Regions from separate parts of the Dechloromonas sp. HYN0024 genome, predicted to be linked through region 1. Evidence: riboswitches for the same ligand, from Rfam matches in the RefSeq annotation. Region 1 holds a riboswitch; each other region holds the start of a gene.
What was found. Region 1 has a riboswitch for cobalamin ahead of HYN24_RS14960 (TonB-dependent receptor domain-containing protein). Riboswitches for the same ligand answer to the same signal wherever they lie in the genome.
Positions count from the first base shown of each region.

Region 2: another riboswitch for cobalamin. It lies ahead of cobT (nicotinate-nucleotide--dimethylbenzimidazole phosphoribosyltransferase); the one in region 1 lies ahead of HYN24_RS14960 (TonB-dependent receptor domain-containing protein).
Region 3: another riboswitch for cobalamin. It lies ahead of bluB (5,6-dimethylbenzimidazole synthase); the one in region 1 lies ahead of HYN24_RS14960 (TonB-dependent receptor domain-containing protein).

Region 1 is NZ_CP031842.1:3,103,952-3,110,064, reverse strand. Features, by position in the region: gene HYN24_RS14965 (iron ABC transporter permease) at 1-324, opposite strand, end outside; gene HYN24_RS14960 (TonB-dependent receptor domain-containing protein) at 326-2,236, opposite strand; cobalamin riboswitch at 2,342-2,549, opposite strand; gene HYN24_RS14955 (hypothetical protein) at 2,665-2,862, shown strand; gene HYN24_RS14950 (cell division protein ZapA) at 2,864-3,199, shown strand; RNA gene ssrS (6S RNA) at 3,233-3,411, shown strand; gene HYN24_RS14940 (EVE domain-containing protein) at 3,454-3,903, shown strand; gene HYN24_RS14935 (sulfite exporter TauE/SafE family protein) at 3,903-4,709, shown strand; gene HYN24_RS14930 (enoyl-CoA hydratase/isomerase family protein) at 4,696-5,472, opposite strand; gene HYN24_RS14925 (DUF485 domain-containing protein) at 5,605-5,925, shown strand; gene HYN24_RS14920 (cation acetate symporter) at 5,925-6,113, shown strand, end outside.
Region 2 is NZ_CP031842.1:153,078-159,190, reverse strand. Features, by position in the region: gene HYN24_RS00785 (DUF6492 family protein) at 1-240, opposite strand, end outside; gene HYN24_RS16060 (hypothetical protein) at 365-628, opposite strand; partial or broken gene HYN24_RS00780 (ABC transporter transmembrane domain-containing protein) at 665-1,992, opposite strand; gene cobC (alpha-ribazole phosphatase family protein) at 2,173-2,715, opposite strand; gene HYN24_RS00770 (adenosylcobinamide-GDP ribazoletransferase) at 2,712-3,473, opposite strand; gene cobT (nicotinate-nucleotide--dimethylbenzimidazole phosphoribosyltransferase) at 3,479-4,531, opposite strand; cobalamin riboswitch at 4,612-4,783, opposite strand; gene cobU (bifunctional adenosylcobinamide kinase/adenosylcobinamide-phosphate guanylyltransferase) at 4,819-5,388, shown strand; gene HYN24_RS00755 (Pvc16 family protein) at 5,439-5,864, shown strand; gene HYN24_RS00750 (ATP-binding protein) at 5,903-6,113, shown strand, end outside.
Region 3 is NZ_CP031842.1:145,780-151,892, forward strand. Features, by position in the region: gene HYN24_RS00715 (cobalamin-binding protein) at 1-167, opposite strand, end outside; gene HYN24_RS00720 (cobalamin-binding protein) at 170-1,087, opposite strand; gene cobD (threonine-phosphate decarboxylase CobD) at 1,084-2,076, opposite strand; gene cbiB (adenosylcobinamide-phosphate synthase CbiB) at 2,069-2,983, opposite strand; gene bluB (5,6-dimethylbenzimidazole synthase) at 2,980-3,735, opposite strand; cobalamin riboswitch at 3,775-3,962, opposite strand; gene HYN24_RS00740 (cobyric acid synthase) at 4,022-5,497, shown strand; gene HYN24_RS00745 (response regulator) at 5,534-6,113, opposite strand, start outside.

The DNA.
Region 1 (6,113 bases):
GAGCAGCATGGCGAGCATCGCGCCGACGCCGGCTCCGCCGGAAATGCCGAGTGCATACGGATCGGCCAGCGGATTGCGTAACAACACCTGCATTAGGGCGCCGGCCAATGCCAGCAAGCCGCCGCAGGCAAACCCGGCCAGGGCGCGCGGCAGACGGAGTTGCAGCACGACATCGCCAGACCCGCCCTCCTGACCGAACAGGGCGGCCAGGACGTCACTGTATGAAACCTTGAAACTGCCCACCGTTAACGCCAGCCCGATGCTCGCCACGGCCAGCAGGCAGAGGCTGATGAGAATCAGGATGGCGCGACGGCGGGTGGGCATATTACTGAAGGGTGTAGCGGATGCCGGCAAAGGCGGTCAAACCCGGTGTGCCGTAAATCACGTTTTTGGATCGCGCGACTTCGTAGTTCTTGTCGAACAGGTTGTCGACGCGCGCAAAAAGACTCCAGTCCTTGGCAACTGAATATTCGCCAAAGAGATTGGCTATCGCATAGCTACCCATGCGGACCTGGTTCATGCGAGTTTGCCAATGTGGATCGTCATAACGGGTGCCGACCATTTTCCACTCGATACCGCCCTTGAAAGGGCCTGCCACGTAGGTTGCCGAGACGTTACCGAAAGCCTTGGCGCGGCGACGTAGCTGTTGATCGGTATCCATATCCTTCGGATCCTGGATGGTGGCATTTGCATTCAACAGCCAATTGCCGACAGTTGTGCCAGCTGACATCTCAATGCCCTCTATTTTGACCTCTCCAACGTTGGCAGGGGTCGAGTAGTAGGTATTCGGGTCAGTAGTCCATTCGATCAAGTTACGGATCGTGTTGTGGAAATAGGTGATTCGAGCGTGGTTGGTGCCCTGCTGGTAGCGCAGAGAAACTTCGCCGTTACGTGATTCCTCGGGTTTCAGATTGGCATTGCCGCCGCCGACACCCGGGGTGGTCGGGAAGTAAAGGTCGTTCATGGTCGGTGCCTTGAACGCGGTACCGAAGCTTGCGGCGATCCGCCAGGCTGGAGCGAAGCGGAAACCATAGCCGGCCAGCCAGGTCTGGTGTTGCCCGAACTGCGAGTTATCGTCGCTACGTGCATTCAACTGAATGGCATGAGCATTGATCGAGGCATTCCAACCGATCATGGCTGAATTAATGCTACGCGCCCTAATCGAAAAATTCTTGGTTGAATCCACTTCCTGTTCAAGTCGTTCCAAGCCAGCCAGCAATGTGCCAAGCGGCAGGGCGATATCATTCTGCCAGGTGTATTGATTCTGTGTTGTCTTGAAGAGGCTGATCGGATCGCCGATGAGGGATTCCGGGCTTTCCGTCCGGTCTACGCCCTGGGCGATTCGGATGTTCGATTTCCAGATCGCAGTCGGGGCAAACGTTGCGAAGGCGTAGGCGCCCGATGTCCGATGTTTCATTTCGTAATCGCGGTTAGCGTTCAGGCTTGCGTATGTGTTCGGATCCGTTTGATAGGCATCGTATCGGCTAACTGTCTGTGCATTGAAAATACCGGCACCGATTTCCGTTTCCGGATTGAGGCGATACCCCGCATTGAGGTTGAGGTTGTTATTGCGATAACCATCCTTGTCCGGGTTGTATCCGGGATAGTTTGTTGACTCGATGCCGTTGATCCCCTGGGTGCCATTCACGCCAGCCTTGATGCTGTAAGAGAAATTGCCAATCCGGTTGGCGTGGGCGACGCTGCTTTCATAGGTCGATGCGCTGCCGGCACCGGCCTGGACGGTGAAGCGCGGGGCTTCGCCTCCAGACCGGGTGAAAATCTGGATAACGCCGCCGATGGCATCTGAACCGTATATTGCCGATGCGGGGCCGCGCAGAATTTCGATACGCTCAATCTGTGACAGCGGAATCATCTGGATTGCCGTGCTGCCGGTTGTTGCTGAATTGACCCGGATGCCGTCAAGAAGTACGAGCGCGTGGCCGCTGTTGGTGCCGCGTATGAAGACGCTTTCATCAGCGCCGTGTCCGCCCGCCCGGCCAAATTCGATACCGGTGCTGCGCCCAAGCAATTCGGCCAGGGTGGTGGCGGGGCCAGCATTCTCGATATCGTGCCTGTCGATGATCGTGATATCGGCAATGGCCTCGTTGGCCCGCTGTGACTGGCGGGTTGCAGTGACGACGACGGGGTCTAGCAGGGCCAGTTGTTCAAGGGCGAAAGCCGAAGGCGCGAACGAGACGGCCAGCAGGGCGGCCAGTGGGTGCAAACGTGGATGCATGGTTTTCCTTTTCCCGGCGGGCGTCCCCGCATGCCGGAATGACATTGAAAAGGAAATGCGAGGGGAGAGGGCTGGCCGCAAGAACCGGCGCCACAGCCCCGTGGCACTTCCGCTTTTGTCCCAGGCCGGTATCCGGGCTCGCAAGTCTTGACGTATCGCCTTCCCAGGTTTGCACCCAGTGGCGTTGTGATACGTCCGCACTTGCTTACCGTTGCGGGGGCAGCAGCGGATTGGTCTCGTTGGAGACGCACCGCTTTCCCGTTTAACTGCGCTTGGAGAATCCGTACGCAGCACCTGACACGGGGCGCATTCTACATTCATTGTTGCGGCAACGCATCAGGCAGGACCAGGTGAATTGCTATAAACCACTTTTAGAAGAATGGCTTAGTCCTTGACCACACGGCGTTTTTCCCTCTATAGTTCGCCGCATGAACGTGGAACTCGAAACGCTTGAAGCCAAAATCGAACAGGTGGTCGCCCTGGTGCACCAGTTGCGCGCCGAGAATGAGGTTTTGCGGCACCAGATGACCGCGGCCGAGGCCGAACGCCTGCATCTGCGGCAGACGATGACGGCTGCCCGTGAGCGGCTTGAAGGCCTGATTGACAAGATTCCCGAGGATGCCTGAAATGAGCGCCGAGCCGAATTTCCTCGACGTCAAGATCATGGGGCGCGAATACCGCGTCGCCTGCACCCCGGAGGAGCGCGATGCCCTGCTCTCGGCGGTTGATCTTGTCGACAGCAAGATGCGCGATATTGCCCAGCGCACCAAGAACACCATTGCCGAACGCGTCGCCGTCATGGCCGCCCTGAACATCGCGCACGAGCACCTTTCCAGTGCCTCTGGCGGGTCCGGAAAAGAGTTTTCGGAAGCAGTTGATACTTCCGAAACGAAGCGTAGAATCGGTGGCATGGGAGCACGACTTGATGCCGTGCTTGCGCCCCAGCAGCAATTCGACCTGTAGTCGTTGCGGCTGACCCCGGCGCCGCCCGCCGAGCGTCCCCTGCGGTGTTTGTTAAGGCCATATATTCCTTGAACCAATGCTAATTGGCATCGGTTGCGGACCATCAGTCCGCTGTTGTGCGCGCTCCCAGCGAGTGTGCCTGATGCGGAAGGAATGCGACCACTCTGGACTCAGGTTCAGGATGCCGGCCTGACGACATTCGCGGGGGCCTTTTTTTGCCCTCGAAATTACCCGAACACATGCAATATTGGTTGATGAAATCAGAGCCGGACGAGGTCTCGATCAATGACCTCGAAGCGGCGCCCGATCAGCGTGTGGCGTGGTTCGGCGTACGCAACTATCAGGCGCGCAATTTCATGCGCGATGCCATGCAGATCGGTGATCTGGCCTTTTTTTATCACTCCAGTTGTGCCGAGCCGGGGATTGCCGGGATTTGCGAGGTGTGTTCCGAGCCATATCCGGACGAAACCCAGTTTTCTCGCACCAGTCCCTATTTCGACCCGAAATCCTTAACCGATAGTCCGCGCTGGTGCTTGCGTGAGGTCCGGTTTGTGGGGAAAACCCGTCTGATTTCACTGGCTGAACTGCGCCGATATCCAGAACTTGCTAATATGCGCCTCCTTGCCCGCGGCAACCGGCTGTCGATCATGCCGGTTACGACTGCCGAGTGGGTATTCATCACCAAGGAACTGATGGGGCGGTAATGACGATCTGGTGGCTGGGATATATCGCGTTGGGTACATTTGCCGGGTTTTTCGCCGGCCTGCTGGGTATTGGCGGCGGTTCCGTGATGGTCCCCCTGCTTGTCATGATGTTTGCCGCGCAGGGCTTTCCGTCGGCCGAGGTGATGCATCTGGCACTCGGCACATCAATGGCCGCGATTTTTTTTACCTCCATTTCCAGCGTCCGGACACACCATGCCCATGGGGCGGTTCTATGGCCCATCGTGGCCCGCATTACGCCGGGCATTGTGCTTGGTACGCTGCTCGGAACCCATATTGCCAGTCTGGTGCCGACCAAGGCGCTGGGGCTGATTTTCACCATTTTCATCTGCTATGTGTCGGTGCAGATGATCCTCAATATAAAGCCCAAGCCGCACCGCGAAATGCCCGGCACGCTTGCGACGTCGATGGTCGGGGCGTTTATCGGCGGACTTTCCTGTCTGGTCGCCATCGGTGGTGGCGTGTTGTCAGTGCCCTTCATGACCTGGTGTAACGTCAAGGTTCAGAATGCCATTGGTACCTCGGCCGCGATTGGCTTTCCGATCGCCCTGGGGGGGGCGATTGGCTACATCTGGAATGGCTGGTCGGTGGCCGGGCTGCCCGAGGGCAGTCTCGGATTCGTCTATCTCCCCGCCGTCATTGGCGTGGCTGTTGCCAGCATCCTGACCGCACCGATTGGTGCCCGCAAGACGCACCAGTTGCCAGTGGCGACGCTAAAGCGGGTTTTTGCCGCGATTTTGCTGGTTCTTGCCGTGAAGATGCTGTGGAGCCTGTTCAGCGCGCCTTGAAAGCAGGTTTGCGTTTTTCCAGAAAGGCGGCCAGTCCCTCGCGGTAATCCTCGGTGTCGAGGAAGGCGAAGGATGCTGCCTTTTCTTCATTGCTCAACGGCTTTCCATCGAGCAGGCGGCGTATCCACTGCTTGTGCCAGCCAGCGACGAGCGGGGCGCCGGCGCAGATGCGTTTGGCGGTCGCGTAGGCTTCGCCTTCTGTCTCGGCATCCGCCGTGACCCGGGTGACCAGGCCCTTGGCATAGGCTTCGGCAGAAGTCAGGATGCGTCCTTCGAGCAGGATTTCCTTCATGACTGCCGGGCCGGCCAGGCGCAGCAGGCCTTCCATTTCGCCCGGGTACATGGAAAATCCTAGGCGATTGATTGGGGCGCCAAAACGGGCGCTCTCGCCGCAAATCCGGAAGTCGCAGACGCCGGCAATTTCGAGTCCGCCACCGATGCAGGCCCCCTGAATCAGGGCCACTGTCGGGTGTGGGCAATTGTCGATGGCTTGCAGGGCCTGGGCGACCTGGCCGTGGTAATGGAGTGCTTGATCAAGCGTGGTGCGGGCCGTGACGAACTCTTCGAGGTCGCCGCCCGCGGCGAATGCCTCGTTGCCTGCACCGCGCAGGACGACACAGCGAATGTCCGGGTTGAGGCTGATTTCGCCCATTTTTTCGGCCAGGCGGTTCCACATGCCGAGATTGATGGCGTTCAGTTTGCCGGGGTTGTTCAGGGTCAGGGTGGCGACCTCGCCCGTGCAGGAAAAATCAATGGTACTCATGGTTTATCTCAAATGTCCCTATAAAATTTATGGGATTAAACGATGCAAATCAAAGGCAGCAAGTCTTATATAAGATAGAATATTGCGGTTGTTAAAGTGGTAATTATTAATTAAAAGTTAGGAGATCCAGCCATGAGCAGCGCTATGTATGAGCGGATGCGCGGCAATCCCAAGTTTCAGGAACTCGTCGCCAAGCGCGGTCGTTTTGCCTGGACATTGGCTTTTGTCGTATTGACCATGTTTTACGGTTTCGTGATGGTCGTTGCCTTCAATCCTGCGGCCCTCGGCCAGCCGGTGGCTGAAGGTTCGATGTTGACGGTGGGTGTGGCCGTTGAGCTATTCATGTTCATTTTCTTCTGGTCGCTGACGGCAGTTTACGTCAAACGCGCCAATTCGGAATTTGACGCCCTGACGCAGGAAATCGTCAAGGAAGCCTGGAAGGAGAACAAGTAATGCGACGTTTGACTCAACTGGGCACGGCCCTCGGTCTCTTCGCCATTGCGGCGCTGGCCTTTGCCGGCGGCCCGCTCGAAGGCATCACCGAAAAGCAGGCGACCAACTGGCACGCCATCATCATGTTCTGCCTGTTCGTCTGTATGACCATGGGCATTACCTACTGGGCCTCGAGCCGCACCAAATCG
Region 2 (6,113 bases), 310 kb from region 1:
TGGAAGGGCATTGATTTGCGCGATATCGTGCTTCGGGTTGGCCGCAATGATCGACTCATCGGACAGCAGGATCACGCTTGTCCCCGTCAGGTGTTGCCGGAACATCTCCAGGTCAGCCGCTGGAACTGACATGTAGAACGGCAATCCTTCACGGTTATAACGACCAATCGATTCAGCAAGATGTCCAGCGCGCAAAAGATCGCGCCTAAAGCTCTTACAGTACAGTGACAATTTACGCATGCGGCACTCACCAGGAGCTAAAAAAGGAAAATCTATTCTTCCGTTCTATCACTCAGCGAACTCCGCACCAAGAATAGACGAACAGTTAAACCAGCCTCGGACAGGGGCCCGATCTGACGCTCAATCAGCCAGCCAGGGAACCAACGTTATCGTGCTGCAAACGCTGTAATTTGGCATACACCCCATCAAGCGCCAACAACTCCGCATGCCTGCCGCGCTCGACGATGCGCCCCTGATCCAGCACCACAATCAGGTCTGCACGTTCGATGGTCGACAGGCGGTGGGCAATCACGATAGTCGTCCGGCCAAGAATCAGTGTGTCCAAGGCGGCCTGGATCAGACGTTCGGATTCGGTATCAAGGGCCGAAGTCGCCTCATCGAGAATCAAGACAGGTGCATTTTTTAGGAAAGCCCGCGCGATGGCCAGGCGCTGGCGCTGCCCCCCGACAGCTTGACGCCGTTTTCACCCACTTCGGTATCCAGCCCCTGATCCATCTGGTTGATGAATTCCCAGGCATTGGCCGCCTTGGCCGCAGTAATAATCTCTTCTTCACTCGACAGGCCGGCATAACCGTAAGCAATGTTGGCGCGGACCGTATCGTTGAACAGCACAACATCCTGGCTGACCAACGCGATATTGTTGCGCAGGCTTTCGAGCTTGAGTTCCTCGACATGATGCCCATCCAGCAGCAAGCGTCCGGCATTCAGGTGATAAAAGCGCGGAATGAGTGCCGCCATTGTCGTCTTGCCGCTTCCCGATGCACCGACTAGCGCCACCGTTTGGCCGGGCAGGATATCCAGATTGATGTCTTGCAACGCGGGGCGACTGGTCCCCGGATAGGCGAAATTAACCTGATCAAATGTCAGATGGCCGTTAGCGCGCGGCAGTTCATACTGGCCTAGATCATCTTCGGGAATTTCATCGAGGACCTGGAACACGCTTTCTGCTGCGGCCAGACCACGCTGCAGTGGGTTGCTGACATCGGTCAAGCGCTTGACCGGGGCGAGCAGCATGAGCAGTGCTGTAATGAAAGAGAGGAATTCGCCAACCGTTGTGCCATCAGGCCCTGCCGACTGACGCAGGGCGAGGTAAGTAATGATCGCAACCGAGGACGATGCAGCGACCTGGGTCAGCGGCACGGTTGCTGATGCCGCCGCAGCTTCGCGCATGGTCGCCCGACGATAGACATTGGTCGCCTCGTCGAAACGAGCTGCCTCGTATTTCTGGCCGCCAAAAATCTTCACTACCTTGTGCGCCCCGACCGCCTCTTCAAGGATGTGGGTAATCAGGCCCATGGCGGAATAGCCTGAGCGGCTGGCAGCCCGCAGGCGCTTGCTGAAAATCTTGATGACGCCGAGGATGACCGGTCCGACGGTGAGGGCGATCAGGGTCAGTTTCCAGTCAAGATAGAGCAGGAAGCCGAGCAGGCCGAGGATGGTCAGGGTATCGCGGATGACCGTGGTGATGACACCGGTGGCGGCCTGGGTGACGTTGGTGACGTCGTAGGCCACCTTGGAAATCAGGACACCGGTCGACTGGTCGTCGTAGAACCGGGTCGGCAGGCTGAGCAGGCGCCGGAACATGGCCTGACGCAGATCAAGCACGACCCGCGCGGCGACCCAGGCCATTGAGTAGCCGCTGGCGTAGGTAGACATGCCGCGAAAAATAAAAATGCCAATCATCGCTGCCGGAATCAGGACAATGTCGCGCTCGTCCTTGGCGACGAAGCCGCTATCGAGCAAATGCTTCATCAGAGCCGGGAATAGCGGCTCAGTAGCAGCCGTGCACACCATGCCAAGCACACCCAGGGCAAAAACCCGCCAGTGCGGCTGCACCCAGGTCAGCAGGCGGCGATAAATCTGGCTATTGGAATAGGCCGGGCTTGAATTTTGAGTCACAGAGTGCGGTCATTCGAAACGAAAGTCGACATTCTACCGATTCAGACGGATCAGGTCGGCGCTGTCGTGGGTCAGGGAAACCGTGGTCACTGTCGAAAATTCGAATTGCAACTCGTTCCACCGCGCTGGCGGCAGGCCCAGCCAGTGCGCCAGCAACATCCGGATAACCCCGGCGTGGGTAACCATTACCGCCTCCGGCACGGTCAACCCGGCAACAAAAGCCAGCGCTCGCTGCTGCAAGGCAGTCGGAGACTCGCCTCCGGGTGGCGCATAGTTCGCGATATCGGCCGCCCAGGCATCGAGTTGCGACCGGGGAATCTCATCCCACGGCCGCCCTTCCCAATGGCCAAAATTCATTTCGGCCAACCGGTCATCGATGATCGGCTGCGCATGGAGTTGATCCGACAGTACGCGGCAGCGCTGTAGCGGGCTGCTCCACACCGGCAGACCGGGCGGCAACTCGGTGCGCAGACGGGCAAGGTCGGCCGACTCAATGGCGGCCGGAAGATCGCTTCTTCCATAGCAAATACCCGCTTCGATCATCGGCTTAGGGTGGCGGATCAGATGCAGGATCATGGCAGCCAGTTCGCCAGCAGCCCGAGATAGAAGGCGATTTCGCTAAGCTGCTGCGTCGCCCCCAGGCAGTCGCCCGTATAGCCGCCCAACCAGCGCCGAAATTTGGCCGCCAGCCAGAGCGTGACGAGCGCCGCCATCACGCCACCAGCCAGCCCCTTGGCCAAGGGCAGAAAACCCAGTGCCGGCAGCACGAAGGCCAGCCCGACCAGCATCGCACCCACGGACAGCCGGGTGGCCAGGGGCTTGGCTTTCGACTGCATATCCTCGCGCACATAATCCATCGTCGCCAACAGGGTCGTGGCGCAGAAGCGTGACAGGGCGTGGCCGGCGATCAGGGCAAAGGGAACCAGGGCGCCATCAAGCGAAGAAAGCAGGGTGAATTTACCGAGCAGCGCCAATACCATCGCCACCACACCGTAGCTGCCGACCCGCGAGTCCTTCATGATCTCGAGGATACGTAATTTATTCCAGCCACCACCGAAGCCATCAACGGTGTCAGCCAGCCCATCCTCGTGGAAAGCCCCGGTTGCATAAATGGTTGCCGTCATCGACAGCAGCACGGCCACCGGCTGCGGCCAAAGCATTACCGCGCAAAGATAGACCAGTGCACCAATGCCGCCGACGATCAGGCCGACGGCCGGAAAGTAGCGTGCCGAATGATTGAGCGCCTCGGCCGAATGCCCGACCCAGCCGGGTACTGGCAGCCGCGTAAAAAAGCGGATGGCACCGAAGAAATATTCCAGCTCGTGACGTAGCATCAGACCTAGTCCGCGTTTTTGTCGGACACGCCGGCCGATTCGAAACTGGCCATTTCGATGAGAAAATTGAGTGATGCCTGCACCAGCGGAAAGGCCAGCGCCGCGCCGGTCCCTTCGCCAAGTCGCAGACCGAGGTCAAGCAAAGGTTCGGCACCGAGCGCCGACAACTGGGCGCGATGCCCCGCCTCGGCCGAGCGGTGGCAGAACACACAATAGTCGGCCAGCGCCGGGGCCAGACGGGTCGCCACCCATGCCGCCGCACTGACAATAAAACCATCGATGAGCAGGGTCATCCTCGCTTCTGCCGCGCCAAGCATGGCACCAACCATCATGGCGATCTCAAAGCCACCGAATTCGGCCAGCACCGCCAATGGCTCGTTACCGCCGCCGGCTGCGCGATAGCGCTGGAGCGCCGTTTCGAGCAACGCGTGCTTGCGGGCCAGCCCGGTATCGTCCAGGCCGGTGCCGCGACCGATGCATTCGGCCAGCGGCAGACCGGTCAGACAATGGGTAATCAGCGAGGCCGACGCCGTATTGCCGATACCCATTTCGCCAAAGCCGACGACATTGCAGCCATTGGCTGCCAGATTGCGGCTGATTTCTGCGCCGCGCGCGATGGCCTGCGCACACTGATCAGCGCTCATCGCGGCTGCCTCGATGTAATTCGCCGTACCGAACGCCACCTTGGCATCGATCAGCCCGGCCCGCTTGCCGAAATCATGGGCGACACCAGCATCGATGATGGCCAGATGCAGCCCGTTCTGCCGGGCGAAGACATTGATCGCTGCACCACCCGCCAGAAAGTTCTCGACCATCTGCCAGGTCACATCCTGCGGGTAGGCCGAGACACCGGCCTTGGCCGCCCCGTGGTCGCCGGCAAAAACCAGCAGATGCGGCTGGCCGAATTGCGGATCGAGCCGCTGCTGGATCAGGCCGACCCTGATCGCCGTACGTTCGAGCAGGCCAAGCGCACCGAGCGGCTTGGTCTTGCGGTCGACCTTGTTGATCAGTGAGGCTTCAATGGCCCGGTCCGGGGCGGTAATCTGAAACGAATGCATCCGATTCTCCAAAAGGAAAAGGGCCTCGCGGCGACGCCAGGCGAAAATCGCCAAGGCACGGCCGCGAAACCCTGTCCACAGGTTTCCCAAGAGGACTCGACACGTCTTCTGGCTTTCGGATCAGCCGGTTCGCTGCGCCTTCCCGGCTTTCACCAGTGGCATCGTGCAGCTGCCGTCCCCGATTACAGCGGCGGGCCCGCCCCGGAATTGCACCGGGTTCCGTTACGTCGAATCGGGACGAATTATCCGGCTTGCCGGTTGGCTATGCAATCACCTAAAGTGCCGGCATGAAAGAACTTATTCTCGGCGGAGCCCGTTCCGGCAAGAGCCTGCTGGCAGAACAGCGGGCCCGCGAATCGGCGAGCCAACGCTGCCTTAAGGTGGTCTACCTCGCCACCGCTCAAGCCCTCGATGGCGAAATGACCCGCCGCGTCGCCCATCACCGTGAACGCCGGCCGGCCGACTGGGGCTGTGTCGAGGAAACCCTGCACCTGGCAAGCCGCCTGCGCGAACTGGCCGCAGCAGACACCTGCATACTGGTCGATTGCCTGACCCTGTGGCTGTCCAATCTGATCTTCGCCGGTCAGGCGGCGGCGCAGGCCGAGGCCGGCGAGGCCATCGCCTGTCCCCTGCTCCGTGACGAAACCGCCGCACTCGTCGAGCTGTTACCGCAATTGCCCGGCCACATCATCCTGGTCTCCAACGAAGTCGGCTGGGGAATCGTGCCGATGCATCCCGTGTCCCGCCTGTTTGCCGACGAACAGGGCCGGCTCAATCAGCGCATCGCAACGGTCTGTGATCAGGTCACCCTGGTCGCTGCCGGTTTGCCACTCTGTCTGAAGCAGACAACCCGCTGAGCTGCATTGTGCTAGCCTGAACAGCCACCCGGCACGTTCAGGAGAACGCCATGCCTCTTTTCGCCCGCCTGACCGCCTTGTGCCAGGTTCTCGAGCAACACGCCACGCTGCCGGTCAGCGTCAGTCGCCCCGCAGAAGCCCCCGGCCTTTACATCTGGCCCTGGCGCATCGAGGAAGATACGCGGGTGCGCAGCACCCCCCTGCCCCGTGCGGCCGACAGCGATCCGCTGACCAGCGCCCCGGCCCCGGCCATTCACTTTCTCGTCCTGTCCAGTACGAATCTCGATAGCGAGACTATAGCCGCCCTCGAATCGGCCCGCCGCGCCTTGCTCGAGACGCCGGTTTTCGCGGTCGGCAACGGGCGGGTCAGCGTCATGCCAGCCACCCTGAGCACCAGCGAACTGACCGATCTGTTCACTGCCGCCGCCATTCCGCTGCGCCTATGTCTCGCATATACGCTGCGTTCTACGGCCTGACAGGTTATGCTTGAGAAAAAAACAGCTGGAGACAAAGCATGCATAAACAGCTCGACATTCTCGCCTCGGGCGTTCACGACGCCAAGAACCAGCTATTTATCGCCGAATCCCTGATCGCCGCGAGTGAGGCGGAGCATGGCATTGAGATGGCAGAAGCCCGTTACGCCATCGAATCCGCCGCCACCCGCCTGTCGCGCACCCTGACTGCCTACCACCTGCTGCGCCAGGATGCTGTTGCCGCCATCACGC
Region 3 (6,113 bases), 300 kb from region 1:
ATGTCGCCGCTGGTGAAGGCAAAGACCTTGGGCTTTTCCTTGCGCGCTTCAGGCGGACGTACCGTGTAGCCGGAAATGCCGACGATGCGATCCTGCTCGCCGAGGGCGTAGAGTACCTCGACGGTTTCGGTGGTCAGGCAGACGATGCGTTGGGGCAGGCGGGACATGGTTATTTACCGGGACGGAGGCGGCGGGCGGTATCGAGGTGGGCGCAAAGCTGCTCGGTGCCGTCGAGGATGCGCGGCGTGTGGCGTTGCATGATGTCGGGGTTGATGTGGAACAGGTTATGGCGTTTGACCGCGGTCATTCTTGTCCATGGGTCCCAGTCATGCAGCCATTCGGGCTGCGCATCCCCCATGCCGGTCGCAATGATGGCTTCCGGGTCAGCTTCGAGGACAGCTTCAACGGTGACGTTGGGCGCCATCTGTTTGAGGTGGCCAAAAATATTCTCGCCGCCACAAATCCGGATGGCGTCGCTGATGATTTGGGGACCACCGACGGTCATCAGTGGTGCTTTCCATATCTGGTAAAAGACGCGGACTTTGGGTTTGCCGGCATTGCTTGCCCGCAGGCTGGCGAGGCGCTTACGGAAACGATCTGCCGTCGCATTGGCGACTGCTTCCGTGCCGGCCAGCTGGCCGAGGCGTTCGATCTGGCCTGCGATGTTGTCGATGGTATTCGGCTGTGACACATAAACCGTCAGGCCGAGTGCCTTGAGCTGGTCGACCTGGGTCATGTTGTTGCCGCTTTCCCAGGCCAGAACGAGATCCGGCTTGAGGGCGGCGACGGCTTCCAGATCGAGGCGCGAATAGCCACCGACGCGCGGCACTTTCTTCGCTTCCGCCGGGTAGTCGCTGTAATCGACGGTGCCAACCAGCTTGTCGCCAGCCCCTGCGGCATAGAGGCTTTCGGCGGCATGCGGAGCCAGGGTGACGATACGTTTGGCCGGTGTCTTGAGGCGCACTTCCTGGCCGCTATCGTCCTTGAAAAGCAGATCGGCGTAGGCGGCTGTCGATACGAGCAGGGCCGCACATAGGGAAACAAGGGCCGGCCGAGGGCGACCAAACGATAAGGCGGCGTGTCTCATGGCGATTTCCATGCGGCTAGTGCAGCAGTCAGGCGCCGCCAGTCCGCTGCACTAGCCGGTAGCCCGAAGCGCAACAGCGGTTGCTGTTCGAAGTGGCGGGTGAGGATGCCCTGGCGGGCCAGCATCTCATGCAACTCGGCTGACCGGGCACTGCTCAGCGTGGCAAAGAGGGCAGTGGATTTGACGTCGCCGAGCGGGGCCAGCAGATGGTGCAGGCGTTCGCCAGCCCCCTGCAGGTGCTGCCGGGCGGTCTCCTGCCAGGCAGTGTCGAGCAAGGCCAGTCGGGCGACCTGGCGGGCCGGGTGGCTGACCGTCCACGGCCCCATTGCCTCGCTCATCCGGGCCAGGATATCGGGTGCGGCAAAAATGAAGCCGACACGGGCGCCAGCCAGGCCGAAAAATTTGCCAAGGGAGCGCAGCACGATCAGGTTGGGGGCGTCGTCGGTGCCGGCTAGCGACGTCAGGCTCTCGTCCGGTGTCGGGTCCATGAAGGCCTCGTCCACAATTAGCCAGCCACCGCGTTTTTTCAGCTGTCTGGCAGCATCGAGCACGACATCATGGGGGTGGCGCTCGGCCGTCGGATTGTTCGGGTTGCATAGCAGTACATAGGGCGTCGCTGTCGCCAGAGCGCGCGGCAGCATGGCGTTTTGCAGAAAACGCATCTTGTGTCCGGCCCGTTGCCAGGCTTGCGGGTGCTCGCTGTAGATCGGCGAAATGCAGGCCACGACAGCGCGTGGCAAGAGGGCTGGCAACCAGTGAATGGCGGCTTGCGAACCGGCCACCGGGAGCAGGTTGGTGTTGCCGTAATAGGCCGCAGCAGCTGCCTCCAGGCCGTCGTTTTCCTCCGGCAGGCGCTGCCAGACTTCCGGCGGGAGCGCCGGTACCGGCCAGCCATCCGGATTGATGCCGGTCGACAGGTCGAGCCAGTCAACCAGCGGAATGTCGTATTGGATTGCCGCCTTGCGCAGGTTGCCGCCGTGTTCAAGCATTCAGTAGTCCGATCATCAATAAAGCAGCCAGCCATAGCCACAGGCTGTGCTGGATCAGTGTTATCGCCCGGCCAAGGTCGGCCGCCACGGGAGGCTGGCCGCTACCGAGCGGCGGGCGGATTTCTTCCTGCCCATGATAAATCGCGGCACCGCCCAACAGTACGCCAAGGCTGCCGGCACCGGCCGACATCACGGGGCCGGCGTTCGGGCTGTCCCAGCCCGGCGCCTGTGCCCGCCAGCAGGCCAGCGCGTTGCGGGTGTGGCCGAGCAGTGAATAGGAGAGGGCGGTGAGGCGGGCCGGAATGAAGTTCAGCCCATCGTCAAGACGGGCGGCACAGCGGCCGAACAGATTGAAACGCTCGCTGCGGTAGCCCCACATGGCGTCCAGCGTGTTGGCCAGGCGGAAAAGTAGAGCGCCGGGGCCACCGAGGAGGGCGAACCAGAAGAGCGTGGCAAAGATGGCATCGTTGCCATTTTCGAGGACCGATTCAACGCCAGCTCTGGCGATCCCGGTGGCATCGAGTCTCGCGGTGTCGCGGGAAACGATCCAGCTGAGGCGCTGCCTGGCTTCGTCGAGACGTTCTGCCGCCAGAGGCCTGGCGATCGCATCGGCGTGTTCGCACAGGCTCTGTGCGCCGAGTGCGAAATAAAGCAGAACGACATCGACGGCGAAGGGGGCGAACGGGCGTAGCCAGAAGGCCAGGGCGACCCACGGCCCGACGGCGAGTAGCCAGGCGAGCAGACCGCCCGCCAGCGAACGCCGGTTCAGTGTCTTTTCGATAACCGTCGCCAGGTTGCCGAAGCCGACCAAAGGGTGAAAGCGGGTCACTTCGCCGAGGACACGATCCAGTAAAACGGCGCTGAGCGCCGCCAGTGGCATGGACAAGGCATCAATGGCAAAGCTCATTTCGGGAAAATACCCTGTCCCTGAATGGCCGCCTGCATTTCGCTCAGGGCTGCGGTCAATGGCAAGTTGTGGCCAGCATCGGCTTCACCCCACTGCTCGAAATAGACCAGTTCATTGATCGGCAGGCGCGGCAGCCAGCCGGCCTTTTCCAGTTCCGGCCGGTCGTTGAAATGGCTGACGTAACCGATGCACAGATAGGCGATGGGAACGATGTGCTGCGGAATGCCGAGTGCGTCCTGCAGCGCCTTTTCGTGAAAAATGCTGACCCAGCCGACACCCAGCCCCTCGGCCCGCGCCGCCAGCCAGAGGTTCTGTACGGCACAGACGCTGCTGTAGAGGTCCATCGTCGGCATGTGCGTGCGGCCAAGCACGACCGGCCCGGTACGTGTGCGGTCGCAGGTGATGCACAGGTTGATCGGCGCCTCAAGAATCCCCTGCAATTTGAGCTGGCTGTAAATCTCGCGCTTTTCATCCGGGAACATCAGCGCTGCTTCGGCATTGGCCTCGGCAAAGACATCATGGACGCGCTGCTTGACCGCCTGCGAACGGACCAGCAGAAAGTTCCATGGCTGCATGAAGCCAACCGACGGGGCGTGATGAGCGGCCATCAAGACGCGACTGAGCAATGCGTCGGGCACAGGCGTTGGCAGGAACTGGCCGCGCACATCGCGGCGACTGAAAATGGCCTGATACACCGCCGCCCGGTCGGCGTCGGAGAAAGCTTGCGCCGGTGGCGCGGGCTGGTTTTCCATGGATTCCCCTTGTGGAAAAACGGCAGCTGCGTTCCATGCAGCCGAAAACGATCTCCCGGCCGGTCTTCTGACTTGGAATCACCCACTGGCTGCGCCTTCCCGGCGTTGGCCAGTGGCAATTTGCAGTCAGCGTCATCCTCACAGCGCTGGGCACGTGGCGGAATCGCACCGCCTTCCCGATTCTCCGGCCAGCGAAGCTGGCCAGCACCCGGAGATACTTGCTTTCCTGAAAATCAGGAAGGTCGATGGTGCCATAATTGCGTCCTTTTTCACACCATTGCCCGCCATGTCCTGTTCTTCCCTGATGGTCCAAGGCACCACCTCCGATGCTGGCAAGACGACTCTGGTCGCGGCGCTGTGCCGGATTCTGCATCGTCGCGGTATTCGGGTTGCGCCGTTCAAGCCGCAGAACATGGCCTTGAATTCGGCAGTGACCGACGACGGTGGTGAGATTGGCCGGGCGCAGGCCTTGCAGGCGCTGGCTTGCGGTCTTGCGCCGCATACCGATTTCAATCCCGTGCTCCTGAAGCCGACGACCGACAAGCAGGCGCAGGTGATCATTCACGGCCAGGTTGCTTTCGATCTCGATGCCAAGGCCTATCACGACTACAAGCCACGGGCGATGGGCGCGGTGCTTGCGTCCTGGGCGCGGCTGACGGCCGCCTACGATTGCGTGGTGGTCGAAGGGGCCGGATCACCGGCCGAGATCAATCTGCGCGACCGCGATATTGCCAACATGGGTTTTGCCGAGGCGGTGGATTGTCCGGTAATCCTTATCGCCGATATCGACCGCGGTGGCGTGTTCGCCCATCTCGTCGGGACGCTCGATCTGTTGTCACCGTCCGAGCAGCAGCGGGTCAAGGGGTTTGTCATCAACCGCTTTCGCGGCGACATTGCGCTGCTCGAGTCGGGGCTGACCTGGCTGGAGGAACGCACCGGTAAGCCTGTGCTTGGCGTTTTACCCTACCTGCAAGGCCTCATGCTTGATGCCGAGGATGCCATCGCAACGGCTGCGGTCGGCGGCCAACAGGCGGCGAAACTGAAAGTCATCGCACCGGCTTATCCGCGCGTTTCCAACCACAATGATCTTGATCCGCTGCGCCTGCATCCGGAGGTTGATTTCCGCTGGATCGGTCCGGGTGAAACCCCGCCTCCGGCGGACTTGATTGTTCTACCGGGCTCCAAGGCGGTCCGTGCTGATCTCGACTGGCTTGATGAGAAAGGCTGGTCAACGGCCATTCGCAAGCATCTACGCTACGGTGGCAAGGTCGTCGGTCTGTGCGGCGGCTATCAGATGCTGGGCCGGACGATACACGATCCGCAGGGGCTGGAGGGGCAGCCCGGCAGCTCGCCTGGTCTTGGGGTGCTCGAGGTCGAAACGACGCTGGAAGCCGAGAAACAGTTGCGAAATGTGAGTGGTCACTTGTCTCTGCCGGGCCGCCCGGCCATGACTGGCTACGAAATTCATCTTGGCGTGACGCGGGGCGAGGGCCTGGCCAACAGCGCCATCCGGTTGGCTGACGGTCGCTACGATGGCGCCATTTCAGCTGATGGTCAGGTGTTTGCGACCTACTGCCACGGGGTTTTCGATCATCCCGAGGCGTTGACTGGGTTACTCGCCTGGGCCGGTATGGCAGAAAGCCAACCGGTCGATTTTGCCGCCCGCCGCGAGGCTGATCTCGAGCGTCTGGCGGATTCGGTCGAGGCGGCACTCGACTGGTCAAAAATGGATGCCCTGCTCATCAATCAGGCACTGGACTGAACGCCGGTTCTGCTGTGATCGGTGCGCATCGCCTGACTAAGGTGGGGCGAGCGGCACCCCATTCGGGGCTTCTTCGTGCTTGATGCGCTTGAGGGCTACTTGCCGCTGGATTTCCCGCAGGTCTTTTTCCCGACCGTGCAGGGAATATTGGGCGCGTAGGGTGGCGAACACTTTCTTGGCATCGGCGCTGGCCATCAGTTGTTCGGCGTGCAGGTCAGCCAGTTCATGGTCGTTGAGGCCAAGGGCGGCGCGCATGATGTCCATGCGGTGGGTGGCCTCGAAATCGGCACTGAGCATGGCCGGGCGAAGCCCGGAAAAACGCGGGGTGCCCTTTTCCACCGAACTGATGGCGAGCAGTGCGGCGAAGCTGGCTTGTCCGGACAGGGTCATTTTTTGTACTTCCGTGTCCCGGATACCCAACAGGACTTTTTCGGCGGTGATCTTGTCGCCGGCATTGACGTGACTCCGGGCAATGGCCAGCCGATCTTCTGCCGATATGGCACCGGGCATGGTGTCATTGGCGATCACGTCAGCCATCGCCGCCAGTGCCACTTCGGTGTCGCCATTCAGCGTGGCGGCTTCAGCCAGCAGCCGTTTGCGAACGTAGTTGCGCGGT